DNA from 2 places in the Microbacterium sp. LjRoot45 genome. Region 2 is predicted to be linked to the other one. Evidence: predicted binding sites of a transcription regulator. Region 2 holds the regulator's gene; the other holds the start of a gene.
What was found. Region 2 encodes LexA, which represses DNA repair genes until DNA is damaged. Its sites were predicted from a motif close to TCGAACANNTGTTCGA; they were not measured.

Region 1 (14,654 bases), 870 kb from region 2:
TCCGCGTCTCCGCCTGACGCGGTCGCCTAGTTCGCGTCGGTCGGGGCTGGCATCGGTCTGGGGTTTCGCAACTCCGGAAACGACGCTCCCCCCGGGCCCGAAGCGGGCCACAGGGGGAGCTAACGAGGCAGCTGTCCGGAGTTGTGAACGCCCGGGCCTGCGGAACGAGCGGCTACTGCGGGTCGCCGCCGAGCTGGCCGATCGGGACGATGGGGCCGCCGTCGTCGGCTCCGGTCTTGCGCCACCGGGCGATCGCGTTGCCGCCGTGGTAGATCGCGAGCGCGGCGATCGTGCCGAGCACGATCGCGCCGAAGCTCAGGGTGCCGAGGTTCATGGTGAAACCGGCGATCGCGATGACGAACGCGACGGCGACCGTGTACTGGTTGACGGGGCGGGAGAAGTCCACCTGGTTGTCGACCCAGATCTTGATGCCGATGACGCCGATGAGGCCGTAGAGCGCGGTCGTGACACCACCGAGCACGCCATTGGGCATCGCGAAGATGACCGCGCCGACCTTGGGGGAGAAGGCGAGGAGGATCGCCACGATGCCGGCGACCCAGTAGGCGGCCGTCGAGTAGACGCGGGTGGCGGCCATGACGCCGATGTTCTCGCCGTAGGTCGTGGTACCCGAGCCGCCGAGGCCGCCCGCGACGACCGTCGCCACGCCGTCGGCGACGAGGGCGCGGCCGGTGTGACGGTTGATCGTCGGGTCGCCGGTCATGGTCGCGACGCCGCGGACGTGCCCGACGTTCTCGGCGATCAGGACGAGGACGACGGGGAGGAACATCGGGAGCGCGCCCCAGGCGACCGGGTCGCCGAAGGCGGGGAAGTGGAACTCAGGCAGGCCGATCCACGCGGCGCCGGCGACGCCCGAGAAGTCGACGCGTCCGAGGATCATCGCCACGACGTACCCGACGACGACGCCGAGGAAGATCGAGATGCGGCCGAGGAACCCGCGGAACAGCACGGCGAACAGGATGCAGGCGACGAGGGTGATCGTGCCGAGCAGCGCGTCGGTCTGGAAGTTCTGCCACGCGACCGGGGCCAGGTTCAGGCCGATGAGGGCGACGATGGCGCCGGAGACGACCGGCGGCATGAGCTTCTCGATCCAGCGAGTACCGGTGGCCTGCACGAGGAAGCCGACACCGGCGAGCAGGAGGCCCGCGACGAAGACGCCGAGGAGCGCCTGCGACAACTGCTCCGCCGTCTCCAGCGGCTTGCCGCCTCCGGGGCCGAGCGCGAGGATCGGCGCGAGGAAAGCGAACGACGACCCCAGGTAGCTGGGGAGGCGGTTGCGGGTGAGGAGCAGGAAGAGCAGCGTGCCGACGCCCGAGAACAGCAGGGTCGTCGAGACGGGGAAGCCGGTGATGACGGGCACCAGGAAGGTGGCGCCGAACATCGCGACGACGTGCTGTGCGCCGATGGCGATCGTGCCGCCCCAGCTCAGACGCTCGTCGGGCTTCACGACGGCGCCGCGCTCGACGTGGCGGCCGTCGCCGTGGAGTTTCCAGGTGGGCATGGCGATGCTCCTCAGATTCGGGGGAAGGTCGGGCGTGATGCTCGACGTCAGGTTATCTGGGAGAACCCTGGGAGCGCCGGAACGGCGCGCGCGCTCAGGCGGTGAGCAGGCCCAGCAGCTCGCGGTACTTGTCCGCCGTGCGCGCGACGATGTCGGCGGGAAGCTCGGGCGGCGTGCCCTGCTGGTCCCAGTGGGCGGCGAGCCAGTCGCGGACGATCTGCTTGTCGAAGCTCGCCATCCGCTCCGCCGGTGTCGTGCCGGTGCGCCACGCCTCGGCATCCCAGTAGCGCGAAGAGTCGCTCGTGAGGACTTCGTCGGCGAGGGTGAGGATGCCGTCGGCATCCACCCCGAACTCGAACTTCGTGTCGGCGAGGATCAGCCCCTTCTCCTCGGCGATGGCGGCGGCGCGGGTGTGGATCTCGAGCGACGCGTCGCGGAGTTCGGCGGCGCGCTCGGCACCGACGAGCTCGACGGTCCGCGCGAAGGTGATGTTCTCGTCGTGCTCACCCATCGGCGCCTTGTAGGCGGGGGTGAAGAGGGGCTCGGGCAGACGGTCGCCGTTGTCGAGTCCGGCGGGGAGCGGGATGCCGCAGACCGTTTGGCTCGCGCGGTACTCCGCCCACCCGGAGCCGGTGAGGTAGCCGCGCACGACGCACTCGATCGGCTGCATGTCGAGCGCACGCACGACCATGGCCCGGTCGGCGACCTCGGCGGGCGGCGTCGCGCCGGCGACGAGGTGGTTCGGCACGGGGCGTCCGCCGTCAGCGCCGGCGAGCTGGTCGAACCACCAGAGGCTGAGGCTCGTGAGCAGCGCGCCCTTGTCCGGGATGCCGGGGCTCAGCACGTGGTCGAACGCGCTCACGCGGTCACTCGCGACGACGAGCATCGTGCCGGGGGCGGCATCCGCGGCGTCGGCGGGCCGGTACAGGTCGCGCACCTTCCCGGAGTACACGTGGGTCCAGCCGGGGAGTTCGCGCGCGTCGGTCACCCGTTCATTATCCCGGTCGGGTGTGGTCATCAGTGATCGCGCTCGCTCCTCGCGTGATGGCGCCGTCAGGCGATCAGTTCGTAGCGTGCGCGGCCGCCGCGACGGCGGGTGCGTGCGGAGTCTATCCACGCGGGCGGCGTGAGCCACACCGTCGCGGACGTGCCCACACCCTCGACATCGATGTCCCAGCCATCGTCGTGCACCCGATGGTGACAACCCGAGCACAGCAGCACCCCGTTCGACAAATCTGTCGGACCGCGATCTCGCTCCCACCATCGGAGGTGGTGCACGTGGCACCAGGTGAGCGGGGCGCCGCATCCTGCACAGCCGCCGTCGCGCTCACCGAGCGCCAGCTTCTGCGCGCGGGTGAAGAGCCGCTTCGCCCGGCCCCAGTCGAGGATCTCGGACTCGCCTCCGAGCACGCACGGGATGAGTTCTGCGTCAGCTGCCAGCCGGCGGGCGGCCTGTGCGCTCACGGGCACGTCGATGCCGTCGATGGTGGCCGAGCCGTGGCCCGTGAGGAGGGTGTCGAGATCCACCCGGACGATCACCGTCGCCGACGGCCCGGAGGGGAGCGCGTCGCATCCGAGTCCGTGGCGGCAGAGATCCGCCAGGGCGTCGGCCTGCAGCTGCCTCACGCTGCGCTGATCGCGCTCGGCCTCGTCGAGGTGCTCATTGCGTCGCAGGGCGCCGGTGACGAGCCCATCGATCGCCGCCCGTATCGGTGCCGCCGTCTCGGGGTCGAGTCGCGCCGTCAGCACGACCATGCCCTCGCGCTCCTGGATGACGAGCGAGCGCTCGCCGCGCCGCTCCTGCTCCCGCGGCTCGACGCCGTCGGGATCCAGATGTGCCTCAGCACGGGAGAGCAGCCGTTGGAGTTCGTCGGGACGTAGCCCCTGGGCGAGGTCGACCAGTTGCCGCTCGGCATCATCCCGCGCGAGGGGAGTGCAGCGCGTCGATACACGGTCGAGCAGGGCGACGATCTGCGAGGCCGCCCACGTGCCCAGTGCACCGCACGCCACCGCGGCAGCGACGTGCGGGTGCGCCGCGGGGAGCTCCTCGCCGGTCAGCGAGCGCCGCGACGCGGTTGCCTCTCCCACCTGGACGAGTCGCGCCGCCTCGCCGCCCGTGGTGCCGGTGGCGGTCGCGATCATCGCGACGGGCGTGCGAAACCCCTGGCGCTTGGCGAGCGAGTCGCGGCCGAGCTCGGTGCGCGACTGCCGCGCCACCTCGGCGGCGACGGGGGCCAGCGCCGCCTCGACCTGCCTTTTCAGGGCCCCGAACGCCGTCGTGACAGCCACGAGTTCGCCCGGGGTCAGGGCCTCGGGCGCGCGCTCGCCGCCGGCTGCCGCGAGCGCGGCCAGCGCCTCGGCGATGCGATCGAGCGGGGTGATCATGCGTCGAGTTTAGAAGGAATGTTCGAGAGATGTCGGGAGTTATCCACAGGGGTGAGCGAGCGATGACGGGTACGGCGTTTCGTCTCGCTGCGCTCGCTCAACGACCGGAGGGGTGAGCGGGCTCGACGACCGGAGGGAGCGCGGGCGATGACGGGTACGGCGTTTCGTCTCGCTGCGCTCGCTCAACGACCGGAGGGGTGAGCGGGCTCGACGACCGGAGGGAGCGCGGGCGAGGACGGGGAGCGTCGTTTCGTCTCGCTGCGCTCGCTCAACGACCGGAGGGGTGAGCGGGCTCAACGACCGGAAGGGTCAGCGGGCGAGGGAGGGGTACGGCGTTTCGTCTCGCTGCGCTCGCTCAACGACCGGAGGGTTGCGCTGGCTCGACGACCGGAGGGTTGTGTCCGCTCAACCACCCGGGGTGATGCTGTCGACGAAGGCGAAGGCCTCGTCGACGACGCCCTCCCACAGGTCGGCGGACGCGTCGGGCACGAGCACCCACTCGCGCATCGCCCGTTCGCGCATGATCATGCGCTCGGCGCGGCCCGTGGCATCCAGCTCGGTGACCCGCGCCTCGGGCAGCTTCGCGATGATCCCCGACTTCACGCGGAAGGCGAAGATCTTGCCGCGGATGCGGAGTCCTTCGCTTCCGAACATCGGACCGATGTCGACGCCCTCGCGTCGCAGGTGTGCGGCGGCGAGGGCGTCGAACAGCTCGTCGGGCGAGGTCATGCCGTCAGTATGGCCTCACCCGTCCCGCCCGGCCAGCTCCAGCACCGAGACGGCGGCGTCGCCGTGGGATGCCGTGACCTCCACGGCGCGTCCCCGGAGTTTCCGCGGCAGCTTCGCGATGCCGTCGGCATCCGTCTCCAGCACGACCTCTTCGCCGTGGCCGTCGACGGCCCGCACGTGGACGAGCGCGCCTTCGACCGGTCCGGGATCTCCCGGCCGCCCGGGGACCGGCTCGGCCCGCTCGATCGTGACCCGAAGGAGACCGTGCCCGAGGTCCGCCTCGAGGACGAGCCGCGGGAAGGCGGCGCGGTAGACGCGGAGCTCGGGGTCTCCCAACAGGTTGAGGCTGAAGATCTGCCACCGGTCGTAGCCCGACCAGTAGCCCGTCGATCCGAAGACGCCCACGCGGCTGTCGTTGAGGAGCCCGAGGTGCCGCGTGGAGGCGAGGCGGTGGAAGAACGCCCGCTGGAAGTCGTCGCCGACGCCGATCCACGAGAACCTCGTGTTGCCGACGTAGCCGACGGCCCCGCCCGCGCCGTTGAGCAGCAGCGCCTCTCCCATGGCGTCACTCGCGTCGAACCCGTTCGTGAGGCACGAGTCGGCGTAGCCGATGAAGCCCGGCGTGCCGTTGCGGAGCGAGGCGGCCATGCCGGTGCCGAGGTGCGCGACGCCCGACTGACTGCCGTGTCCGGACAGCGACACGAGGTGCGGTGCGGCATCGAGCCCGCCGCGCAGGCCCGACTCCGTCAGGTACTGCACCGGCGCCGACCAGCGGTCGAACCACGACAGGTCGCGCTCGTCCTCATAGTGCCGCGAGAACCGGTCGATGCCGGGCACCTCGCTGCGGAGCTGCTTCCGCAGCCGCTCCTGGTCGGCCATCGACCCTTCGGCCCCCCGCGGGTTGAACTCGTAGGCCTGCGGTGCCCGCTCGGCCGCGGCGCCGTGCACGACGATCCACGGGCTCGGCACCGGGAAGGTGAGCGTCGTGAAGAACAGGGGGATGCGGATGGCGCTCGGTCGCGCGTCGGTCGCCGACATCGCGTAGTACCAGCCGCGGACGGATGCCGACGGGTCGGTCTTGAAGGGCAGTTCACGCCGATCGGTCTCGGTGATGCGGGCGATGAGGTCCCACGTGTAGTCCGCGGGCGCGGCGGTGAGCTTCAGCAGCGCCCGGTTCTGACCCGCCTGGGTGGCGAACTGGTTGTCGCCGGGCGTGGCGGCGGCGGTCGGCCACAGGAAGGTGCGCCCGCCCCAGTCGGACGACACGAGGACCATGCGGCGCGGCCAGTCGCGGTCGGCCAGCAGCCCCCACACTCCGCCGGCCCGTTCGTAGGCGAGCGTCTTGTCGACGAACACCGCCGCCTGGGCGGCATCCTCCACGGGAGCTCGCCCGACGCTCAGGTCGGTGCGCAGCACGACGCCGTCGATGTCGGTGCCGTCGGCGTGGTTCTGCCCGTAGAGGCCGTTGCCCGCGGCATCCCATGCGTGCTCCGGCACGTACACCCAGGGGAGCGTGAAGGAGAAGAACCCGAGGTCGATGCGGCGGGTGCCGATGAGGAAGCTCGACAGGCTCGCGTAGTAGAAGTCGGTGGGGATCGTGTTCCACGCGTACAGGAACTGCAGCGGTGTCGCGACGAGGCTCTGCGGTCCCTCGACGCGGATCCACTCCGTGGGAGTGGCGCTCCGGGTCGCGTAGTCGCCGGTGGTGAAGTACCAACCGGGCGACGCGCTGCCCGACGTGCCCGCGGAGTCGTACGGGATGAGCGTGCCGTCGCTGATGCGGGTGAGCCGGTTGTCGACGCTGTTGCCCCACCAGTCGCCGAGCGCCTGCGCGTGGATGCGGAGGTGCGAGCCCGTCCAGAAGCTCTGCCCGTTGTCGGGCTTCGCGTTCGTGCCGACGGCGACCGTGCCGAGCATGCCGCCGGCAGCCTGCCGGGCGGGCACGATCGAGACGTCGCCACCCACGAGCAGCCACGAGATGCCCCAGTCCTGCCGCTTCGCGACGAGGAAGCGCCGGATGACCTCGGCGAGGTCGCGGGAGCCCGTGCGGAAGTCGCCCCAGCGCCCGTCGAGGATCTCGGTGATCGTGACCACGCGGGCCGTGATGCCCCGCGCGCGCTTGGCCTGCGCGAGCCGCTCGAACTGCGCGACGATGCCGGGACGCGGCGCTCCGCGCGTGAGCGTCATCGGATTCCACGTGTAGTCGTCGGTGACGATGACGTACGCGGAGGGGAACTCGAACCGCGGCCAGTCGAGCTCGATCTTCTCGACGACCTCCGGGTTCAGCACCGAGCCGCGGACGACGTCGCGTAAGCGCACGCTCTCCGTCTCGGTCACGGGGAGCGCCTCGGGCAGCAGCTGCAGTCGCTGCTCGTCGAACGCGTCGCCGAACCGCTCACGGAACTCCGCCGCGGCCGCTTCCCGGTCGTCGACGGCGGGTTCGGGGCCGAACTGCACCGTGACGGTGACCGTGGTGCACAGCTCGAGCACGGCTTTGCGCGTCATCCGCACGGGCGAGATCTCGATCACGGCGATGCGGATGCCGCCGACCGTCTCGATGCCGGCCGATCGCACGACGGGCGGCGGCTCCTCGGCGGCGGCGAGGTAGGCGTCGACGTCGGGCGGCACGATCGGCGGGGCCGGGAACCCCGTATCGATGGGTGCGTGGTCGTCGCGGCGGCAGCTGCAGTCGGCGTCGCAGTGCACGTGGGTCGCGCGGGCCGCGGGGCGGGCGTGCTGCGCGGGGGCGACGAAGGTCAGCCCTCGTGTCGCGCGCGTCCACTTCTCGCGCTCCACCGTCAGGCCGATCGGCCACTGCCCTTCGGGTGCGGCGATCCGCACCCGCGTGACGGGCAGGGCGGGATGGCCGGGTGCTCCGCCGGTGGCGAAGTCCGTCAGTCGGACGACGACGCCCAGCGGCGTCTCCGTGAGGCTGAGGTCGTCCCGATCGACGTTGACCGTGAACGTGGTCGAGCGGTCGTCGGGCTGGTCGCGGTGCAGTTCGGTGCGCATGAGCGGCTCCGTTTCGCGAAGTGGAGGCGGCCATCGCCTCGACAGTGAGGAGCGCGGTCGGTGCCGGCTGATACCGATGTCGGAGTTTCGGTATATAGTCCATGTGGACTATTCGACGGACGATCTTCCGCCGGAGAAAAGCGCGCGGACGACGCGACAGCACTTCGGGGGAGGCGACATGACGGATGCCGTGAGCACTGCCGCGACGCCGCGCACCCTCACGTTGACGCCCCTGGGAGTGGTGGTCCTGGGCCTGCTCCGCGAGCGCGACATGCACCCGTACCAGATGCTGCGGCTCATGCAGCAGCGCCGCGACGACCGGCTCGTCGGCTGCTCGCGCGGCACGCTGTACCACACCGTCGCCCGGCTCGAACGGCACGGACTGGTCGAGGAGGTCGGCGTCGATCGCGACGGCAACCGCCCCGAACGCACGACCTACGCCGTGACGGATGCCGGTCGCGCCGCGGCCGACGACTGGGTGCGCTCCCGGCTGCCGCGGATCGACGGCATCCTCGAGTTCCGCGTCGCCCTCGGTGAAGCGCACGACCTGCCGCGCGCCGAAGTGGCGGCGCTCCTGTCCGAACGACGGGCCGCGCTGAGCGCGTATCGCGACGAGCTCCGCGCGGGCCTCGCCGGCGCCGCGAGCCGTCAGGTGCCCGCGCAGTTCCTCGTCGAGCTCGATCGCGAAGAGCACGTGCTCGCGGCCGATCTCGCCTGGCTCGACGGGTTCCTCACCCGCCTGGCCGACCCCGACATCCCCTGGGGCGTGCACGAAGTGCCCGTCGCCACCATGGCCCGACTCGCGGCCTTCAGAGAGAGTGTGATCGCATGACCGATCCTTCGACGGCATCCCGTCCCGACGCGGCGCCCGCCCCGGCGGCGCCCCGCCCGGAGGCGGCACCCGCCCCGGAGACGCCCGCCCGCAGCCCGTGGCCCGCCCTGTGGGCGCTGGTCATCGGGTTCTTCATGATCCTCGTCGACACGACGATCGTCTCGGTCGCCAACCCCGCCATCAAGGCGGCCCTCGACCCCGCGACGAACAACCTCGACAACGTCGTGTGGGTCACCTCGGCCTACCTGCTGACGTACGCCGTGCCGCTCCTGATCACCGGACGCCTCGGCGACCGGTTCGGCCCGAAGAACATCTACCTCATCGGACTCGCGATCTTCACGCTCGCGTCGCTGTGGTGCGGGCTCTCCGGCACGCTCGAGATGCTCATCGCGGCGCGTGCCGTGCAGGGTCTCGGCGCCGCCCTCATGACCCCGCAGACCATGGCCGTCATCACGCGCACCTTCCCCGCGACGCGCCGCGGCGCGGCGATGGGCCTGTGGGGGGCGACCGCCGGCATGGCGACGCTCGTCGGCCCGCTCGCCGGCGGCCTGCTCGTCGACGGGCTCGGCTGGCAGTGGATCTTCTTCATCAACATCCCCGTCGGCGTCATCGGCTTCGTGCTCGCGTGGATCCTCGTGCCGTCGCTCGAGACCCACCCGCACCGCTTCGACCTCGTGGGCGTCGTGCTCAGCGCCGTGGCCCTCTTCCTCATCGTCTTCGGGCTGCAGGAGGGCGAGAAGTTCGCCTGGACCACCTGGATCTGGCTCATGATCGGGGCCGGCGTCGTCGTGCTCGGCATCTTCATCTGGACGCAGGCGCGCACCCGCAGCGAACCCCTCGTGCCGCTCGAGCTCTTCGCGAACCGCAACTTCTCGATCTCGAACCTCACGATCGCCGCCGTCGGCTTCACCGTCACGAGCATGTCGCTGCCGCTCATGTTCTTCGTGCAGCTCGCCCGGGGGCTCACGCCCACCGAGTCGGCTCTGCTGCTCATCCCGATGGCGGTGCTGTCGGGGGTGCTCGCGCCGTTCGCGGGCAAGCTCCTCGACCGGTCCGACCCGCGGCTCCTGCTCGTGCCCGGCCTGCTACTCGTCGCGACGTCGCTCTTCTGGTACTCGTCGCTCATGAACGTCGACACCGAGATCTGGATGTTCCTGCTCCCGTCGGCGCTCATGGGAATCGGCAACGCGGGCATGTGGGGTCCGCTCGCCACCACCGCCACCCGCGACCTGCCGCCGCGCCAGGCCGGCGCCGGTGCGGGCATCTACAACACGACGCGCACCGTGGGCTCCGTCATCGGATCGGCCGCGATCGCCGCCGTCATGCAGTCGCGGCTGTCGGCCCACCTCCCGGGAGCCTCGGACGCCACGAGCGGCTTCGGCGAGGGCGCCCTGCCCCCGTTCGTCGTCGACGGGTTCTCGGCGGCCATGTCGGAGGCGATCCTCGTTCCCGCGGGCGTCATCCTCATCGGCGTCGTGGCCGTGCTGTTCCTGCGCCGACCGGCATCCGTCGCCGCGCGCCGCTGACCCGCGACGCACCCGCGGCGCACCCGCGACGCTCGGCTGCCGCTCCTCGCCGAAACAACACCCTCCACGCGAGACCACACGATTCCCGCGCGGCGGGGGTGTTGTTTCGGCGCGGGGGTGTTGTTTCGGCGGCGGAAACGGTCGCGTCAGTCGGCGACGCGGGCGGCGATGTCGGTGCGGTGGTGCGAGCCCTCCAGCGAGATCTCGCCCAGCGCACGGTAGGCGCGCTCCCGCGCCTGCGAGAACGTGTTGCCGAGCGCCACGACGTTGAGCACGCGCCCGCCGGTCGCGACGAGGCCGCCGTCGCGCTCAGCCGTGGCCGCATGCGCGAGGTGCACGCCGTCGACGGATGCCGCGGCATCCAGCCCCGTCAGAACGCGCCCCGTGACGGGAGCCTCGGGGTATCCCTCGCTCGCGAGCACGACCGTCACCGCGACCGCCTCGGCGAACGCCGGCGCCGGCTCGTCCTCGAGCGTGCCCGACGCCGCCGCGAGCAGCAGGCTCGACAGCGGAGTCACGAGGCGCGCGAGCACCACCTGGGTCTCGGGGTCGCCGAACCGCGCGTTGAACTCGATGACCTTGATGCCCTGCTCCGTCAGGATGAGCCCGGCGTAGAGCAGACCGATGAACGGGGTGCCCTCGGCATCCAACTGGCGGACGACGGGCTCGGCGACCGTGCGGGTGACCTCGGCGACGAACTCCTCCTCGCCGCCGAACGCCCCCGCGAGCCACGGCAGCGGCGAGTACGCACCCATGCCACCGGTGTTCGGACCCGCGTCGCCGTCGTAGGCCCGCTTGAAGTCCTGCGCCGGGCTGAGAGCCCGCACGGTGTCGCCGTCGGACACGAAGAACAGCGACACCTCGGGCCCGCTCAGGAACTCCTCGACCAGGATCGGACCGGTCGGCAGATACGTCTCGGCGTGGGCGAGCGCGGCGTCGCGATCCGACGTCACGATCACACCCTTGCCCGCCGCGAGCCCGTCGGCCTTCACGACGTACGGGGCGCCGTACTCGTCGATCGCGGCCGCCACCTCATCACGCGAGTGCGCGCGCGTGGCCCGGCCGGTCGGAACGCCCGCGGCATCCATCACCCGCTTCGCGAACGCCTTGGAGCCCTCCAGCTGCGCCGCCGCCTTGCCGGGACCGAACACGGGGATGCCGCGCTCGCGCAGCGCGTCGGCGACACCGGCGACGAGAGGCGCCTCGGGCCCGATGATGACGAGGTCGATCGCCTCGGTGTTGGCGTACTCCGTCACGGCGGCGGGGGAGTTCGCATCGAGACCCGGGACGAGGGCCGCATCGGCGGCGATGCCCGCATTGCCGGGAGCCGCGAAGAGTTCGTGACCGGCATCCTCGGCCTTCAGAGCGAGCAGGATGGCGTGCTCACGAGCACCGGAACCGAGGACGAGGATGCGCACCCGCCCAGCCTACCGAGGGGCTGCTCTCGACTCCCGCGTGTTCGTAACTCCTGCAATTCGTGCGCGTGCGCGGGCTGGCGCCGCGGAAATGAGAGGGCGGCCGGGTGGCGACCACCCAGATTGAAGGAGTTAGCGACGGCTAGCCTGGACCACATGCCGCGCAAGATCAGCACCGACGACGGCCGCGCCGCGCTCGCCGCCGTCGCGGCCGCCGATCTGCCCGCCCGCGCGCAGCTCGCGACCGCGGTGCGCTACCTGCTGCAGCTGCTCGCGGAGAAGGCCCCCGGCAACTCCGTCGAGGTGCGGGTGCCGCCCTTCGGCGCCGTCCAGGTGATCGAGGGTCCCCGGCACACGCGCGGCACCCCGCCCAACGTCGTCGAGACCGACGCGACCACCTGGATCGCCCTCGCGACGGGCTCCCAGACCTGGACGGATGCCGTCGCCGCCGGCCGCATCCTCGCCTCCGGCACGCGCGCCGACCTCACCGCGGTACTGCCCGTTCGCCCCTGACCGGCCGCGCCCCGAAATGGCGCCCGGAGTGGGACAATGGAGTCATGTCCCAGGCCGAGCACCACATCGAGACGGCGCAGCTGCGCCGCAGCCCCCGCTACGGGCGTCTCATGGTGGCCGGCGGCGTGCTCGGCCTCGTCGTGGCGTTCGTGCTCACGCTCGCCTTCGACGGCACCCAGGTCAAGAGCGAGAACACGGGTGTCCTCTACTCGATGCCGCAGGTGCTCGGCTTCGTCGCGCTCATCTGCGTGCCCATCGGCGTCGCCCTCGGCGGCGCGGTCGCGCTGATCCTCGACCGGGTGGTCGGCCGCCGTACCCGCGACGTGCGGATCGACCGCGAGACCGTCGTCGACCGCCCCGACGCGTCCTGACGCTCAGGCCAGATCGGCGATGACCGGCGCGATCGCCGAGTCGAACGCCGCGACATCGCCGCGCAGACCGTCGGTCACCGCGACCGTGAGCGACCCGATCCACCACACGCCGCGCTGAGTGAGCGGCAGCACCTGCACGTTGAGTTCGAACGAGTGCGCGCGCCGCCCCACGTGTCGCTCATGCTGCGCGATCGCGCTCGCGTACGCCCGATACGAGGAGCCGCTGCCGAGCGCCGCCCGATAGTGCTCGTGGGCGCGACGCGCGACGGCGACGGCATCCGGTCCGTGCGGCGCGATCGCCGCTTTCAGCTCGGCGAACCCCTCGGTGGGGAGGGCGATGAGCATCTCGAAGCCGTCGACGAGGTCGAGCGGAACCGGCGACGGGTGCGCCTGCGGTTCGACGGTCATCTCCCAGAAACTGCGCCACTGGCGCTCCAGTCCGGGGTCGCGGTCGAACTCCGACGCGTCGGGCGCGGGCACGCCGCGCAGCGGGGGCAGTTCCTCGGGGTAGCGCAGCCCCAGCACCTGTCGCAGGTAGAGCGCGACGAGCACCGGCATCCCGGCGTCTTCGCGCACGACCCACTCCGGTCCGGCGGCGGCGTTCATGCCGCCATCCTAGGGACCGACGCCCTCGCGGTGTTCCGCGTACAGGCTGAATCGGCCGTGTGGGGCGCTGGAGGGCCGCAGATCGCCGGTTTTGCCTGTATGCGGCACGGCAGCGCCCGGTAGCCGCCACCCCACCCTCCCCCGATCCCGCCCCGGCCCCCCGCACCCGGCCCCGCCACCCCCCCCGGGACCCACGCCCACCCCCTCCCCGCCGGCCAACCGGCAGCGGCACCGGCACCGGCTGGGGGCCGGTAGGCTGTGGGGGTGGCCTCGACCCCACCGAATCCCTATACCCAAGCCGGCGTCGACACCGCGGCAGGCGACCTGGCCGTCGAGTTGATGAAGTCGGCCGTCAAGCGCACCCACGGGCCGGAGGTCTGGGGCGGCGTCGGCGGCTTCGCCGGCCTCTTCGACGCATCGGCGTTCCTCTCCTACGAGAAGCCGCTGCTGGCGACGTCCACCGACGGAGTCGGCACGAAGGTCGCGATCGCCCAGGCGATCGACAAGCACGACACCATCGGCCAGGACCTCGTCGGCATGGTCGTCGACGACATCGTCGTGGTGGGCGCGAAGCCCCTCTTCATGACCGACTACATCGCGTGCGGCAAGGTGTTCCCCGAGCGCATCGCCGACATCGTGCGCGGCATCGCGGACGGCTGCGCGGCGACCGGAACCGCCCTCGTCGGCGGCGAGACGGCCGAGCACCCGGGCCTCCTCGGGATCAACGACTACGACGTCGCCGGTGCGGCGACGGGGGTCGTGGAGGCGGCGAAGGTGCTCGGCGCCGAACGCGTCCGCGCGGGCGACGTGGTGCTCGCCCTCGCCTCCAGCGGCCTCCACTCCAACGGCTACTCCCTCGTCCGCCACATCGTCGCCGGCCGCGGCATCGGCTACGGCGACAACGCGGCCGACTTCGGCACCACCTGGGGCGAAGCGCTCCTTGCGCCGACGCGCCTGTACACGTCGCCGCTCCTGCGCCTGCTCGACACGATCCCGGATGCCGTCCACTCGCTCAGCCACGTCACCGGCGGCGGCATCGCCGCGAACCTGGCGCGCGTGCTGCCGCAGGGCACCTGGGTCGACGTCGACCGATCGACCTGGTCGCCGTCGCCGGTGTTCCGCGTGCTCGCCGACCTCGCCGACCTCGAGCTGACGGCCACCGAGGGCACGTGGAACCTCGGCATCGGCTTCCTCGCGGTGGTCGCGCCGGATCAGGCCGGCGCGGCGATCTCGGCGCTGGCGGCCGACGGCATCCACACGTGGCAGGTCGGCGTCGTCGCTGACGGAACGCGACCGGCCGGAGACTTCGAGCAGGGTGCGAAGGGGGTCGACGGCGGCGCCGTGCGGCTCGTCGGCACGTACGCAGAAACGGACTGAGCTACACCAGATGTGCGGAATCGTCGGGGTCGTCAGTCAGGGGCCCGCCAACCAGGAGGTCTACGACTCGCTGCTGCTGTTGCAGCACCGCGGGCAGGACTCCACGGGAATCGCCACCGCCGAGGCCAACGGCGTCTTCCACATCTTCAAGGCGAAGGGCCAGGTGCGCGAGGCGTTCCGCACCCGCGACATGAGGGCGCTCCTGGGCGACATCGGTCTGGGTCACGTGCGCTACGCGACGAAGGGCACCGCGTCGAGCGAGGAGGAGGCGCAGCCGTTCTACGTGAACGCGCCGTACGGCATCGTCCTCGTCCACAACGGCAATCTGACGAACACGCGTGAGCTCACCGAGGAGCTCTTCCGCAACGA
Region 2 (14,654 bases):
CGACCCGCTCGCCGAGCGACTGCTGCGACAGCTTGGCCTCGGCGGCGAGGAAGCGGAGAGCGGGAGTCACTCGCTCAGTGGGTAGGTCATTCAGCATGCACACATGGTTACCCACGAAATGGGATCATGCAAGCACCCCGTACCCATCGGCGTGTTGCTTCACCCGCTGAGCGATGCTGGTTACCCGCTCAGCGGTTGCGCCACCCGGGATGAGCCGCTACTGTCGAGGCATGAGTGATATCGCTTTCCTGCCACGCCCGAACGTGGAGCGCCGTCAGACGATCGCCAAGAACGTGAAGGCTCACCTTGGGCATGCCGGCATCAGCGGCGCCGAGATGGGCCGCCGCATCGGGATGACCCAGTCGAAGATGAGCCGGCGAACCACCGCGGCCGAGCCGTTCGACATCGACGAGCTCGGCGCGATCGCTGACGAGCTCGACATCACGGTTGTCGACCTGATCACCGGAAAGCTTCCGTCTAACGATCTGTAACAGGCCCGGAACCTGGCGTGCGTGGGTCGCCCGGCGCTCTCAGGAGCGGCGGAACAGCGATCTCAGCCAGGCCGCCACGCGGCGCCACCAGGGCGGACGCGGGCCCTCGGTGCGACTGTTCGTCTTGGAGAACGGACTCACGGCCGCGCTCCGCTGCGCTGCGCGAAGGCGCTCTCGTAGAGGCAGACGCTGGCGGCGGTCGCAAGGTTCAGCGACTCGGCCCGCCCGTAGATGGGAAGGCGCAGCGTGAGGTCGACGAGCGAGAGCGCGCCCTCTTCCAGCCCCCTCGCCTCATTGCCGAAGAGCCAGGCGGTCGGCTCGGCGAGAGTCGGCCGATGCGCGAGGAAGTCCTCGCCGCCGACATCCGCCGCGACCACCCGCAGTCCCACGCTGTGCGCGCTCGCTACGACGTCGGCAAGGTCGGCCCCCACGGCGATAGGCAGGTGGAACAGCGAGCCCGTCGTCGCGCGGACGACCTTCGGGTTGTAGGGGTCGACCGTCCTCCCGGTGAGGATGACGGCATCCGCACCGGCGGCATCCGCCGCGCGGATGATGGTTCCCAGGTTGCCCGGGTCGCGCACCTCTTCACAGATAGCGATGAGCGACGGCGCAGCGGCGAACACATCCCTCACCGCGGACGGCGACTGCCTCGCCACTGCGACGATCCCCTGGGGCGTCACCGTGTCCGCCATCGCGTCCAGCACGGACTCCGTCGTGAACTCGACGTCCAGCCCGGCGGCCCGCGCGGCATCGCGCACATCCTGGTGCTTCTCCATCGCCGCGGGCGTCGCAAAGATCTCCACGATCGTGTCGGGGCGGTAGGCGAGCGCCTCACGAGCAGCTTGAGGACCTTCCAGGAGGAAGAGTCCGGTCTCCTGGCGGGCGCTGCGCTTGGTCAGCTTCGCGACGGCGCGCACACGCGGGGAACGGGGGTTCTCGAGCACGCTCTCAGTGTAGAGCCGACGCGCTCCCCCGCTGGGAACGACGACAGGGCGCCCTCCGAAGAGGACGCCCTGTCAGGAGTGCGGGGACGTTTACGCCTTGGGCGCGTTGACGTCGGCCGGCAGCGCCTTACGGGCCGTCTCGACCAGCGAGGCGAACACGGCGGGCTCGTTCACCGCGAGCTCGGCGAGCATACGGCGGTCGACCTGCACACCCGCCAGGCCGAGGCCCTGGATGAAGCGGTTGTACGTGAGACCGTTCTGGCGGCTCGCGGCGTTGATGCGCTGGATCCACAGGCGACGGAAATCGCCCTTGCGCTTGCGACGGTCGCGGTACGCGTAGACGAGCGAGTGGGTGACCTGCTCCTTCGCCTTGCGGTACAGACGCGAGCGCTGGCCGCGGTAACCGGAGGCGCGCTCGAGGATGACGCGACGCTTCTTGTGGGCGTTGACAGCCCGCTTGACTCTTGCCATTTCTTCTTACTTCCCTGTGTTCTTCAAACGCTCGATGCGCCGGCGATCAGATGCCGAGCAGCTTCTTGGCGACCTTGGCGTCGCCGGGGGCCAGGATCTTGTCGGCCGACAGACGGCGCGTACGCTTGGTCGGCTTGCCCTCGAAGTTGTGGCGGAGGTTCGCCTGCTGCTTCTTGATCTTTCCGCTTCCGGTGACCTTGAAGCGCTTCTTGGCACCCGAGTGGGTCTTCTGCTTCGGCATGGTTCTTCCTTCGTTGTGGTTCCCGCTGAGCGGGAGTCTGGGGGCCGGCGTGGCCGGAGTGCTTATTCCGCTTCGACCGTCTCGGCGGCCGGAGCCTGACCGGTACGAGCCTCGCGAGCAGCCTGCTTGTTCGCTGCGCGGGCGGCGTTCTGCTCGGTCTTGACCTCGGACTTGTTCTTGTGCGGGGCGATGACCATCACCATGTTGCGGCCGTCGATCGTTGGGTTGGACTCCACGGTTCCGAACTCGGCCACGTCCTCCGCGAACTTGCGGAGGAGACGCACGCCCTGCTCCGGGCGCGACTGCTCGCGACCGCGGAAGAGGATCATCGCCTTGACCTTGTCGCCCGCCTGGAGGAAGCCCTCCGCGCGCTTGAGCTTGGTCGTGTAGTCGTGCGCCTCGATCTTCAGACGGAAGCGCACCTCCTTGAGGATGGTGTTGGCCTGGTTGCGTCGCGCTTCCTTGGCCTTCTGCGCCGCTTCGTACTTGAACTTGCCGTAGTCCATGATCTTGACCACGGGCGGCTTCGAGTTGGGAGCCACCTCGACCAGATCGAGATCGGCTTCCTGTGCAAGACGCAGCGCCACCTCGATACGGACGACGCCGACCTGCTCACCCGCGGGGCCGACGAGGCGGACCTCGGGGACGCGGATGCGGTCGTTGGTGCGGGGATCGCTGATGTGCGGAACTCCTCTTCGTGCGGGGACTGCCACCGTGACACGGATGAGTGTCGCGGGCGGAAGATGATCACGTCCACCAGCACGATGCGCGCATCGGCTTCCCGTCTTCTGCACCCTGTTCCATGACGGACTACCCTGCGCGAGCCGGGCGGAGTGCGTGGACCCGGTAGCCTGGAACGGCAAGCGCGGGTGGGATGTGATCCTCTTTCGATCCGGAGTAGAACACTCCGGTGCGCGCCAAGTCTAGCAGAGAGCAGCACGTGAACACGATTCGGCCCGACCACGGCGACCAGGGCGAGAGCCACGACGCGCGGCATCAGCGCTGGGAGGAGCAGGAGCGCGCGGCACAGGCGGCCACGCGCGACATCGCCGACGTGCCCGCCGTCGAGGTCATCACGACGGCCGCCGTTCACCTCATGAGCGCCGCCGCCGTCAAGGTGGGGCTGGCCGACGCCCCCGAGACGCAGACCGACCTCGACGAAGCGCGCAAGCTGATCAATGCACTCGCGGGCCTCATCACCGCCGGAGCGCCCGAGATCAGCGACATGCACGCACGGTCGTTGCGCGACGGCCTGCGTTCGCTGCAGCTCGCCTTCCGCGAGGCGTCGGCCATTCCCGACCCCATCGGACAAGGACCGGGCGAGAAGTACACCGGACCGGTGAACTGAACGCCGGGATCAGGCTCCTCGTCGAAGCTTGACGGTCACCGAGTCGGCGAGCACGGCGATCCGATCGTCGGCGGCCCAGCGCTGAGCCAGCCGGCCGAGCACGGCGTCGAGCGCCTCGCGCGCCAATCCGTCCATCAGCTCCAACACCACCACGAGCTCGGGACCGCGCAGCCGCGCGTCGGGGTCACCCGCGACGACGACGACGTCGATCACGGACAACTCGGATGCCACGCTCTCCTGCAAGGCACGGAAGACCTCCGGCGAGTGGAAGCTCGGCTCCCACGGGATGCTCTGGGCGATAGCCCAGACGGCAGGTCTCCTCACCACGAACTCCGTCTCGGACGTCGGATCGATGACGATGAGATCGGTGTCCTCCGACGACGCCGACAGCGCGACGCGCACCGCTTCCACCGGTATGGGCCGGGCCGTGGCATCCCATCGACGCATCGTGTCGACCGAGCTGAACACCGGTTGCACGCGTCGGCCGTCGGGGGCGGCGACCGTCACGATGGAGAGCTCCTGCGTCTTGTCGACGCGTAGACCGCTGGGCGCGAGTCCTTCCTCGCCCTTTTCCGCGATCAACGGAATGAGCACACGCGCCGACCGCAGCGCGTCGACGACCTCCACCTGATCCCCCGTGCCGGCGCGGAACCTCATCAGGGCAGCGAGCAGGGCGGGGTCAGCTGACCCGTCGTCGGCCGCGTGGGGGTTGTCTGGGAAGCGTCGCCCCTCCCAGGGCACTCCCGCGGAATCGCCGGCGGGGTGACAGGCGTCCTCAGCCTGCGGCGACATCCAGCGCCTCGGCCAGGGTGAACGCCCCGGCGTACAGGGCCTTGCCGACGATCGCACCTTCGACGCCGAGCGGGACGAGCGCGCGAAGCGCGGCGATGTCGTCGAGGCTGGAGATGCCTCCAGATGCGACCACGGGCTTCGGGGTGCGGGCGACGAGTTCGCGGAGCAGCTCGAGGTTGGGGCCGCGCAGCGTGCCGTCCTTCGTCACGTCGGTGACGACGTAGCGGCTGCACCCGGCATCCTCCAGGCGCTCCAGCACCTCCCACAGATCTCCGCCGTCACGCGTCCACCCGCGCGCCGCGAGGGTCGTGCCGCGCACGTCGAGTCCGACCGCGATGGCGTCGCCGTAGCGGCCGATGACGTCGGCTGCCCACTCCGGGTTCTCCAGGGCCGCCGTGCCGAGGTTGATGCGCGCCGCGCCCGACTCCAGCGCGGCTTCCAGGGTCGCGTCGTCACGGATGCCTCCGGACAGCTCCACCTGCACGCCCCGCAGCTGCTTGATCACCTTGCGGAGGATCGCGGTGTTGCTCCCCCGGCCGAATGCCGCGTCGAGGTCGACGAGGTGCACCCAGGACGCGCCGTCCTGCGCCCACTGGAGAGCGGCATCGACGGGGTCGCCGTAGCTCGTCTCCGTGCCGGCCTCGCCTTGGGTCAGACGGACGGCCTTGCCGCCGGCGACATCGACGGCGGGAAGGAGGATGAGTTCAGGGGTTGACGCGAAATCGTTCATGGCTCCGGGAGATCTGTCGGGGGCGCGCGTCTGGCGCGCGTGCACAAGGAGAGAGGTTATCCCTGCGGGAGGGAATCGACCCAATTCGCGAGGAGACGGATGCCGGCCTCGCCGCTCTTCTCCGGGTGGAACTGCGTCGCCGACAGCGGGCCGTTCTCAACGGCGGCGAGGAACGGACTGCCGTAGTCGCACCAGGTCACGGCCGGCTCCCGGAACGGACGCATGACCTCGAGCGTCCACTGCTGGACACCGTACGAGTGGACGAAGTAGAACCGCTCCTGTTCGAGACCTCGGAACAGCACGGAACCCTCACCGGGACGCACCGTGTTCCACCCCATGTGCGGCAGCACAGGGGCATCGAGTTCGATCACCGTTCCCGGCCATTGCGCGAGTCCGTCGGTGACGTCACCGCGCTCGACACCCTGCTCGAAGAGGACCTGCATCCCGACGCAGATGCCCAGGACGGGGCGCCCTCCGGCCAGGCGCCGCTCGATCGCCTCGTCGCCGCGGCTGGCGCGCAAGGCATCCATCACGGCGCGGAACGCACCGACACCCGGTACGAGGAGCCCCGCAGCGTCCTGAATGAGTCCGCGATCGGAGGTCAGCCGTGCGTCCGCTCCCGCTGCCACGAGCGCTTTAACAGCGGAGTGCACATTGCCCGATCCGTAATCGAGTACGGCGACCAGCGGTGCGGGGTCGCTCACAGAGCGCCCTTCGTGCTGGGCACACCCCGCACGAGCGGGTCGAGTGACTTCGCCTGACGGAACGCGCGGGCCAGCGCCTTGTACTCGGCCTCCGCGATGTGGTGCGGGTCACGGCCGCCCAGCACGGTCACATGCATCGTGAGGCCCGCGTTGAAGGCGATCGCCTCGAAGGTGTGGCGCACCAGCGAACCCGTGAAGTGGCCGCCGATGAGGTGGTGTTCGAAGCCGGCGGGCTCACCCGTGTGCACGAGGTAGGGCCGGCCGCTGATGTCGACGACGGCCTGGGCGAGCGCCTCGTCGAGCGGGACGAGTGCATCGCCGTATCGGGAGATGCCGGTCTTGTCGCCGAGGGCCTGGCGGATCGCCTGGCCGAGCACGATGGAGACATCCTCGACCGTGTGGTGCGCGTCGATGTCGGTGTCGCCCGAAGCGCGCACCGTCAGGTCGGTGAGGGAGTGCTTCGCGAACGCGGTGAGCAGGTGATCGAAGAACGGGACCGTGGTGTCGATGTGGCTGACCCCGGACCCGTCGAGGTCGAGTTCCAGCTCGACGGTGGACTCGCTCGTCGCGCGGCGCAGTGTCGCCGTCCGGGAGGTGCTCATGGGCCGATTGTACCGAGGCGGGAGCGGACCCCGCGTCGTGTTGCACGGCCGCTGACCTCGCTCGCGGCCCCCAGGGCGGGCGAACGTCAGAGCGAAGCGAGCGCCTCGAGGAAGGCGGTGGACTCGTCGGCCGTTCCGGCCGTCACCCGAAGGCTGTGGGCGATCCCCACGTCGCGGATGAGCACGCCCCGGTCGTAGAGGCCCTGCCACGTCGCGGCCGGATCGTCGACGCCCGAGAAGAGGACGAAGTTAGTCCAGCTCTCGTACGGGGTGTAACCGAGCGCATCGAGGGTGGCGGAGATCCGATCGCGCTGAGCGACGATCTCGTCGACCATCGACAGCATCGTGGGAGCGTGGCGCAGCGCGGCCGTAGCCGCCGCCTGCGTCAGGGCGCTCAGGTGATACGGCAGGCGCACGAGACGCAGCGCGTCGATGACACCCGGATCGGCGGCGAGGTATCCGACGCGTGCTCCCGCGAACGCGAAGGCCTTGCTCATCGTGCGCGAGACGACGAGTCGTTCCCTCCCCGGGAGCAGGGTCAACGCCGACCGCTCGTCGCGCGGCGCGAACTCCTGGTAGGCCTCGTCGACGATCACGATCCCGCGCGATGCCTCGTAGACGGCGTCGATGACGTCGAGTGACATCGGCGTGCCGGTGGGGTTGTTGGGCGCGCACAGGAAAGTGACGTCCGGGTCGGCGTCGGCGACCTGAGCGGACGCCGAATCCGCCGACACCGTGTAGTCGGCGTCGCGCACGCCGGCGACGTACTCGGCGCCGGTCGCCCGGGTGAGGAGCGGATACATCGAGTAGGTCGGTCCGAATCCGAACGCCCGGCGACCCGGCCCTCCGAAGGCCTGGAGCAGGTGCTGGAGCACTTCGTTCGACCCGTTCGCCGCCCAGATCTGATCGCGATCGAGCCCGTGCCCGAGGTAGTCGGCGAAGCCCTCGCGCAGAGCCGTGAACTCCCGGTCGGGATAGCGATTCACCTCACGCAGAGCGAGGGCGATGCTGTCGAGAATGTCGTCTGCCACCTCTTCGGGCACCGGGTGCGTGTTCTCGTTCACGTTCAGCGCGACCGGGAGAGGCGCTTGCGGAGCTCCGTACGGTGTCAGTCCACGCAGATCGTCGCGGAGGGGAAGATCCTCGAGGCGGGCACGTCCGTCGGTAGGAGAACTCACTCCCCCATGCTACGGCGCGCCTCGTCGAGAGCGAGAAATCCGCGTAGCCGAAGGTCCCGCATGCCCACGCGCGCCGGGATGCCGCCGACCGCCGGTGGAAGGTCAGTCGCGAGCCGCGTACTCGGCCGGAATGGCGAGAGTGTCACCCGCGACGAGCTCGGCGGAACCGAGGGCGTTGAGGCGAGCGATGGCGTCGACCACGTCACGCGGATCGGCCGCCGGCGCGACTTCTTCCGCGATGGACCACAGGCTGTCACCCGGAAGCACGGTGACGGTGGTGAACGCCCCCTCCGCTGCGCCGTGATCGGCCGACGCGAGCGCGCCGCCCCCGGAGACGATCGCGATGCTGAGCGCGGCGATCGCGGGGAGAGCGGCGAGGAAGGCCACGACGCGGCGGCCGCGCACCGTGAGGCGCAGGCGCGTCGCCGAGGTCAGCGAGGGTGCTGCGGCGATGTCGATGGTGGTCATGAGTCCTCCTGGGGTTCGGAACTTCGTACCCGACCCTCGGCCGGGAGAGCCGGGTACGAAGTTCTCTTCCGAATCTATCTTCGATACATCTAGAGTGTCAAGCACGTCCGACATCGGAGATGAATCGAACGCGACACGCGATCCACTCACATCCATCAGCGGCGGAAGCGGATACGGTTTCGACAACAAGACCCCATCACCTACCTCCGACATTCGAAGGCGCAGACCTTCCGGAGGACTCGAGAGGAGCGCGGCCATGGACGAGATCCGGTCATCCCGGGACAGGCCCCAGACCCGACGGCGCACGTCGCTGAGCGACAAGCAGCTGGCGATCCTCGAGGTCATCCAGCGCTCGATCGCCCACCACGGCTACCCGCCGAGCATGCGGGAGATCGGCGACGCGGTCGGCCTGAAGTCACTCTCGAGCGTCACGCACCAGCTCAACCAGCTCGAGCTCAGCGGATATCTGCGACGCGACCCGGGCAAGACGCGCGCGATGGAGGTGCTCATCGACCTTCCCGGCAGCGCCGCCGAGAATCCCGCCGACGAAGCACCGTCTGTGGGGGACGCGGCGATGGTGCCGCTCGTCGGGCGGATCGCCGCCGGCATCCCCATCACGGCCGACCAGCAGGTCGAGGAGATCTTTCCGCTCCCCCGCCAGCTCGTCGGCAAGGGCGACCTGTTCATGCTGAAGGTCAGCGGCGAGTCCATGATCGACGCGGCCATCTGCGACGGCGACTGGGTCGTCGTCCGATCGCAGGCGACCGCGGACAACGGCGAGATCGTGGCCGCCATGCTCGACGGCGAGGCCACCGTGAAGACGTTCCGCCAGCGCGACGGTCACACCTGGCTCCTGCCGCGGAACACCGCCTTCGAGCCGATCCTCGGCGACGAAGCCGTCGTCCTCGGAAAGGTCGTGGCGGTGCTCCGCGCCGTGTGAGCGCTGAGCGCCGGTCACACGGCGGCCGCGACCTTCTCCCTCACGCGCGCCGTGGCGTCGACGAGATTCCGCAGGGATGCGACGGTCTCGTCGTAGCCGCGGGTCTTGAGTCCGCAGTCCGGATTGACCCACACCTGCGCGAGCGGCAGGCGCGCCGCGGCACGTTCGAGCAGTTCGGCCACCTCGTCGGTGGACGGAACGCGCGGCGAGTGGATGTCGTAGACGCCCGGGCCGACGCCGTGTCCGAAGCCCGACGCGGCGATGTCGTCGATCACTTCCCCGCGGCTGCGCGCGGCTTCGATCGAGGTGACGTCCGCGTCGAGAGCTTCGATCGCGCCGATCACGACATCGAACTCGGAGTAGCAGAGGTGGGTGTGCACCTGCGTGTGCGGCAGCGCCCCGGCCGTGGCCAGCGTGAAGGACCCGACGGACCAGTCGAGGTATGCGGGCTGCTCCGCGGCCTTGAGGGGAAGTAGCTCCCGCAGTGCGGGTTCGTCGACCTGGATGATGCGCACCTCGGCCGCCTCGAGGTCTGCGATCTCATCGCGCAGCGCGAGGGCCACCTGGTTGGCCGTCTCGCTCCACGGCTGGTCGTCGCGCACGAAGGACCACGCGAGGATCGTGACCGGTCCGGTCAGCATGCCCTTCACGGGACGATCGGTGAGCGACTGAGCGAACCCCGTCCAGGCGACCGTGATGGGCGCGGGACGCGAGACGTCCCCCCACAGGATCGACGGGCGTGTGGCTCGCGACCCGTACGACTGGACCCACCCGTGGCGCGTCACCGCGAAGCCGTCGAGATGCTCGGCGAAGTACTGCACCATATCGTTGCGCTCGGCCTCGCCGTGGACGAGGACGTCCAGACCCAGGTCCTCCTGCAGAGCGATGACGCGTGCGATCTCCTCGCGCAGGAACCGGTCGTACTCCCCCGCGGAGAGCTCTCCTCGCGCGTGCGCCGCGCGAGCACGTCGGATGTCTGCGGTCTGCGGGAAGGAGCCGATGGTCGTCGTGGGCAGGACCGGAAGATCCAGGTCACGCTGCGCCTGCCGACGCGCTTCGTCGTCGACGCGAACGAAGTCGGCATCGTTCAGTGCTGCCGTGCGCTCCCGCACCGCACCGTCACGAACACCCGGCGCCGCGGCACGGTCGGCGAGCGCGGTCGTGGCGTCGTCGAGGTCGGACCGGATCGCCTCGACACCCTCACGGAGCCCGAGGGCCAGCGTGACGACCTGCGCGGTCTTCTGGTCGGCGAAGGCCAGCCAGCCCGCGAGGCGCGGGTCGAGGTCGGGCTCGTCGGTCACGTCGTGAGGTACGTGCTGCAACGACGTCGACGTGGCGGCCACGACCCGTGCAGCGCCCAGAGCGGTCAGCGCGCCGAGGTCGTTCCAGGCGCGCTCCAGGTCACCGCGCCAGACGTTGCGGCCGTCGATGACACCTCCCAGGAGCACCTTCTCGGTGAGGCCCGGTACGGGCGCCGGAACAGCGCCGCGTCGAAGGTCGAGCGCGATCGCGTCGACCGGTGCTGCCGCGAGCACGCGCCAGGCGTCGTCGGAGAGCTGCGCGTACCCGGCGGCCACCAGGAGCTGCGGTCGCTCGGCGGCTGCACCCAGCACGGCGTAGGCGCGCTCGGCGGCGTCAGCCAGCTCGCGGTCCGTCAGCGCGAGAGACTGACTGACCAGCGCCGGCTCGTCGAGCTGCACCCAATCGGCGCCCGCGTCGCGGAGCTCCGCGAGGAGCGCCGAGTAGACGGGCAGGAGGTCGTCGAGCCGGTCGAGGGGGCGGAAACCGTCGGGTGCGCCGTCGGACGGCTTCGCGAGGGCGAGGAACGTCACCGGTCCCACGAGCACGGGCCGCGTGAGGTAGCCCTCGGCGCGCGCCTCGCGCAGCTGCGCGGCGAAGCGGTCGCCCGACCGCGAGAACACCGTCTCCGGCCCGATCTCGGGAACGAGGTAGTGGTAGTTGGTGTCGAACCACTTCGTCATCTCGAGCGGCGCTCGCTCCTCGTCGCCGCGGGCGACCGAGAAGTACGCCGACAGACCGATGGTGCCGTCGGCATCCCTCAGCGGATCGAACCGCGCCGGGATGGCTCCGACCGCCACCGCCAGATCGAGGACCTGGTCGTAGTACGAGAACGTCTCCGGGATGGAGGAGTCGTCGCGTCCGAGCCCGAGGCTCGCCAGGTGCGCGCGCGTCTGAGCGCGCAGCGTCGCCGCGGTCTGCTCGAGTTCCGTCTCCGAGGACCGGCCTGCCCAGTGCGACTCGACCGCGCGCTTGAGCTCGCGACGTCGACCGATGCGGGGGTAGCCGAGGATCGTTCCGGCGGGGAAGGTCATGCGGGGTTCTCCTGTTCGAGGGGACGGATGCCGGCCTCGCGGAGCACCGCGAGCACCGTGTCGTGATTGTTGAAGGCGTAGAGATGCACGCCGGGTGCTCCACCGTCGAGAACGGCGCGGGCGAGTCCAGCCGCGTGGGCGATACCGACGTCACGCTGCTCCTCGCTGCTCGATGCGCGCTCGAGCGCGCCGCCGAGCCCGGCGGGCCGTGCGTCGCCGGTGAGTTCGAGCACCCGCGCGAGACGTCCCGGGGAGGTGAGCGGCATCACGCCGGGAAGGATGGGGATGCGGACACCGGCATCCCGGGCCCGATCGACGAAGTCGAGATAGTCGTCGGCTTCGAAGAACAGTTGTGTGATGGCCAGAGTCGCTCCCGCGGCCTGCTTGGCCAGCAGCGCGTCGATGTCCTCGTATCGGTGTCGTGACCGCGGGTGGCCGTTGGGGAAGGCGGCGACCGAGATCTGCACGCGCTCGCGCGGGGCGACCCGAGCGGCCCCCGGGACGCCGGGCACCTCCGCCTCGCTGTACGGTGCCCGCTCCGCTTGCACGCGATCGATCAGCTGCACGAGCTGGGCCGCGCTCTCGAGGTCGCCGAGGAAGGCGTCTCCCTCGGCCGCCCCGGCGGGCGGGTCTCCCCGCAGCGCGAGGAAGCGGGTGATGCCGGCGTCGAGGAACTCGCGGATGAGCGCCGTCGCGTCGGCGAGCGTGCTGCCGACGCAGGTCACATGCGCCAGGGGCGGCACCGACGTCTCGCGCAGGATGTGCGTCAGCACCTCGAGCGATCGCCCGCCCGATGAGCCGCCCGCGCCGAACGTGACCGAGATGAACTCGGGTGACACGCGCGCGAGCTGCTGGATGGTCTCGTGCAGCGCCGGCATCCCCTCGGGACGGCGCGGCGGGTACACCTCGAAGGAAACGGGCACGGATGCCGGGGCGTCGGCCTCGGCGGCGGGATGCGACATGACAGATGGGTCCAGGGCGGGTCAGCGGGGGTGAGGCCGGTCGGCCGCGACCGCAACAGGCTGCGGTCTGCGGGCGGGTGCCGGGCTCGGCTGTCGCTCCTGCCCGTGACGCGTGACGCGTCGTCCGGGCTGTCCCGGCCGGAGCCGGGTCGATGCCCCCACTCTAGGACGCCGCCGCATCGCGCAGCCCTTCTGTGACGCGTTGTTTCGCAGGGACGACGCCGGCACGGCGCGTACCGTGGAGGGATGGTTGACACCCTCCCCTACGGCTCCTGGCCGTCTCCGCTGTCCGCCGCCGCTGCCGCGCCGCGCTTCGACGGGGCCGCGTTCGTCGGCGACGAGATCTGGTGGGGGGAATCGATCCCCTCGGAGGGCGGACGGACCACCGTTCGCCGCCGCGACGCGGACGGGCAGGTCGTCGACGTTCTTCCCTCGCCGTGGAACGCGCGCTCCCGCGTGCACGAGTACGGCGGCGGATCGTGGGCCGCGTCGCCCGACGGGCTGCTGTTCTTCGTCGAGAAGAGCGACCAGCGCATCTGGCTCCTCCGCAGCGACGGAACGACCGTCGCTCTCACCGACGACGACGGCGACGTGCGCTACGGCGGACTGTCGTGGCAGCACGGGATGCTGCTGGCCGTGCGCGAAGCACACGGGCGCTCTCCCGTTCCCGCACGATCGATCGTCGCGATCTCGACGGCGGGAGAACGGACCACGATGACCGAGGGCAGCGATTTCCTCGCTCAGCCCGCGCTCTCCCCCGACGGCGAACGACTCGCGTGGATCGCGTGGAACCATCCCGACATGCCGTGGGATCGCACGGCCCTCCGGGTGGGACGAGTGGCACACGGCCGCGTGGCAGACGTGCGCACCGTCTCGTCGGGGCGGACAGCGGCCCTGCAGCCGGAGTGGACCGCAGAGGGAGATCTGCTCTTCCTCGACGACCCGACCGGCAGATGGAACATCTTCCGCGTCTCGGGCGAGACCGCTCCCGCGGCCGTGTCGCCCGCCGATGCCGACACCGGCGGTGCGCTGTGGGTGCTGGGTTCGCGATGGTACGCGCCGCTCCCGCACGGCAACGTCCTCGCAATCCGCACCGACGGTCACGATGAGGTCGTCGTCGTGGACCGGGAAGGAGGCGTCACGCCCCTGGACATCCCCGTGCGCAGCCGCGCACTCGTGGAGGCCGTCGACGGCGCGCGCGTGCTCCTGTCGGGCGCCGCGCCGGGAGTGAGCGGCGTGTGGGCGGTCGACACCGCCTCCGGCTCGGTCGAACTCGTCCGCGGCGGCGGCTTCGAGGGTGATCCCGTCTGGCTCCCGCAGGGACGCGGCGTGACCTTCGACGGCCCGCACGGACCCGTCCACGCCGTCGACTACCGGCCGACGCACCCTCACGTCGTCGGACCGGACGGCGAGCGCCCGCCGTACCTCGTGTGGGTGCACGGCGGGCCCACGGCGCACGTGGGCGACGTGGCAGAACCGAAGGTCGCCTACTTCACGAGTCGCGGCATCGGCATCCTGGACGTCAACTACGGCGGGTCTACCGGGTACGGGCGGGCGTACCGCGAGCGGCTGCGCGGCCAGTGGGGGGTCGTCGATGTCGACGATGTCGTGGCAGCGGCCTCGGGCTTGGCCGCCCAGGGTGGCGCCGACCCCGGCCGGTTGGCCATCGAGGGCGGTTCCGCAGGCGGATGGACGGTGCTTGCTGCCCTCGTCAGCAGCGATGTCTTCGCGGCGGGTGTATCGAGGTACGGCGTCGGCGATGCGCGTGCGCTGGCCGCCGACACGCACGACTTCGAAGCCCGCTACCTCGACGGCCTGATCGGCCCGCTGCCCGAGGCTGAGCAGCTCTACGTGGAGCGCTCACCCCTCAGCCGCCCCGACGGATTCCGCGTGCCGCTGCTCATCCTGCAGGGTGCCGAGGATGCCGTCGTGCCACCGGCGCAGTCCAAGGCCATCCGCGACACCCTCGCCGCGCGCGGCATACCTCACGCCTACGTGCTGTACGACGGTGAGGGCCACGGCTTCCGGCGCCAGGAGACGATCGTCCACGCCCTGGAGACCGAACTGGCCTTCCTGGGGGTGGTCTTCGGGTTCCCCACGCCGGACGTGCCGCCGATCGACCTCCGTCCCGGAACTCGGGATGCCGGCGTTCAGACGACCGAGCCTCCGACCACAGCGGGTCAGACGAGGTAGGGAGAGAGCTCCGCGGCCAGCCGCGCATCCACGTGGGCGTGCACCGCGGTGCCACCCTCCTCGTGCGCCGTCGAGACGATGTGCCCCGACTCGTGCACCGCGTTGACGAGGTCGCCGCGGTCGTAGGGCACGAGGGCGCGCACCTCGACGGCAGGCAGCGGGAGTGCGGCTTCGACGGCCGCGCGGAGTTCGGCGATTCCCTCGCCCGTCCGTGACGACACAAAGAGCGAATCCGGTTCGAGGCCCCGCAAGACCAG

Region 1: a site for LexA is predicted at 3,915-3,930, ahead of ACSQ18_RS00690 (DUF222 domain-containing protein). Genes of this name have one in related genera too.

The regions. Positions count from the first base shown of each region.
Region 1 is NZ_CAXUQM020000001.1:150,624-165,277, forward strand. Features, by position in the region: gene ACSQ18_RS00675 (LacI family DNA-binding transcriptional regulator) at 1-17, shown strand, start outside; gene ACSQ18_RS00680 (uracil-xanthine permease family protein) at 173-1,519, opposite strand; gene ACSQ18_RS00685 (phosphoribosylaminoimidazolesuccinocarboxamide synthase) at 1,614-2,537, opposite strand; gene ACSQ18_RS00690 (DUF222 domain-containing protein) at 2,573-3,904, opposite strand; gene ACSQ18_RS00695 (hypothetical protein) at 4,310-4,633, opposite strand; gene ACSQ18_RS00700 (C25 family cysteine peptidase) at 4,649-7,645, opposite strand; gene ACSQ18_RS00705 (PadR family transcriptional regulator) at 7,824-8,477, shown strand; gene ACSQ18_RS00710 (DHA2 family efflux MFS transporter permease subunit) at 8,474-10,003, shown strand; gene purD (phosphoribosylamine--glycine ligase) at 10,150-11,421, opposite strand; gene ACSQ18_RS00720 (sterol carrier family protein) at 11,575-11,931, shown strand; gene ACSQ18_RS00725 (potassium transporter Trk) at 11,976-12,302, shown strand; gene ACSQ18_RS00730 (zinc-binding alcohol dehydrogenase) at 12,306-12,908, opposite strand; gene purM (phosphoribosylformylglycinamidine cyclo-ligase) at 13,173-14,285, shown strand; gene purF (amidophosphoribosyltransferase) at 14,296-14,654, shown strand, end outside.
Region 2 is NZ_CAXUQM020000001.1:1,021,746-1,036,399, reverse strand. Features, by position in the region: gene ACSQ18_RS04735 (helix-turn-helix domain-containing protein) at 1-97, opposite strand, end outside; gene ACSQ18_RS04730 (helix-turn-helix domain-containing protein) at 231-491, shown strand; gene ACSQ18_RS04725 (TrmH family RNA methyltransferase) at 629-1,435, opposite strand; gene rplT (50S ribosomal protein L20) at 1,526-1,906, opposite strand; gene rpmI (50S ribosomal protein L35) at 1,953-2,147, opposite strand; gene infC (translation initiation factor IF-3) at 2,210-2,860, opposite strand; gene ACSQ18_RS04705 (DUF1844 domain-containing protein) at 3,088-3,495, shown strand; gene ACSQ18_RS04700 (SseB family protein) at 3,505-4,287, opposite strand; gene priA (bifunctional 1-(5-phosphoribosyl)-5-((5-phosphoribosylamino)methylideneamino)imidazole-4-carboxamide isomerase/phosphoribosylanthranilate isomerase PriA) at 4,271-5,017, opposite strand; gene hisH (imidazole glycerol phosphate synthase subunit HisH) at 5,074-5,721, opposite strand; gene hisB (imidazoleglycerol-phosphate dehydratase HisB) at 5,718-6,323, opposite strand; gene ACSQ18_RS04680 (histidinol-phosphate transaminase) at 6,410-7,501, opposite strand; gene ACSQ18_RS04675 (LysM peptidoglycan-binding domain-containing protein) at 7,604-7,969, opposite strand; gene lexA (transcriptional repressor LexA) at 8,226-8,909, shown strand; gene metE (5-methyltetrahydropteroyltriglutamate--homocysteine S-methyltransferase) at 8,924-11,242, opposite strand; gene ACSQ18_RS04660 (methylenetetrahydrofolate reductase) at 11,239-12,204, opposite strand; gene ACSQ18_RS04655 (S9 family peptidase) at 12,451-14,397, shown strand; gene hflX (GTPase HflX) at 14,385-14,654, opposite strand, start outside.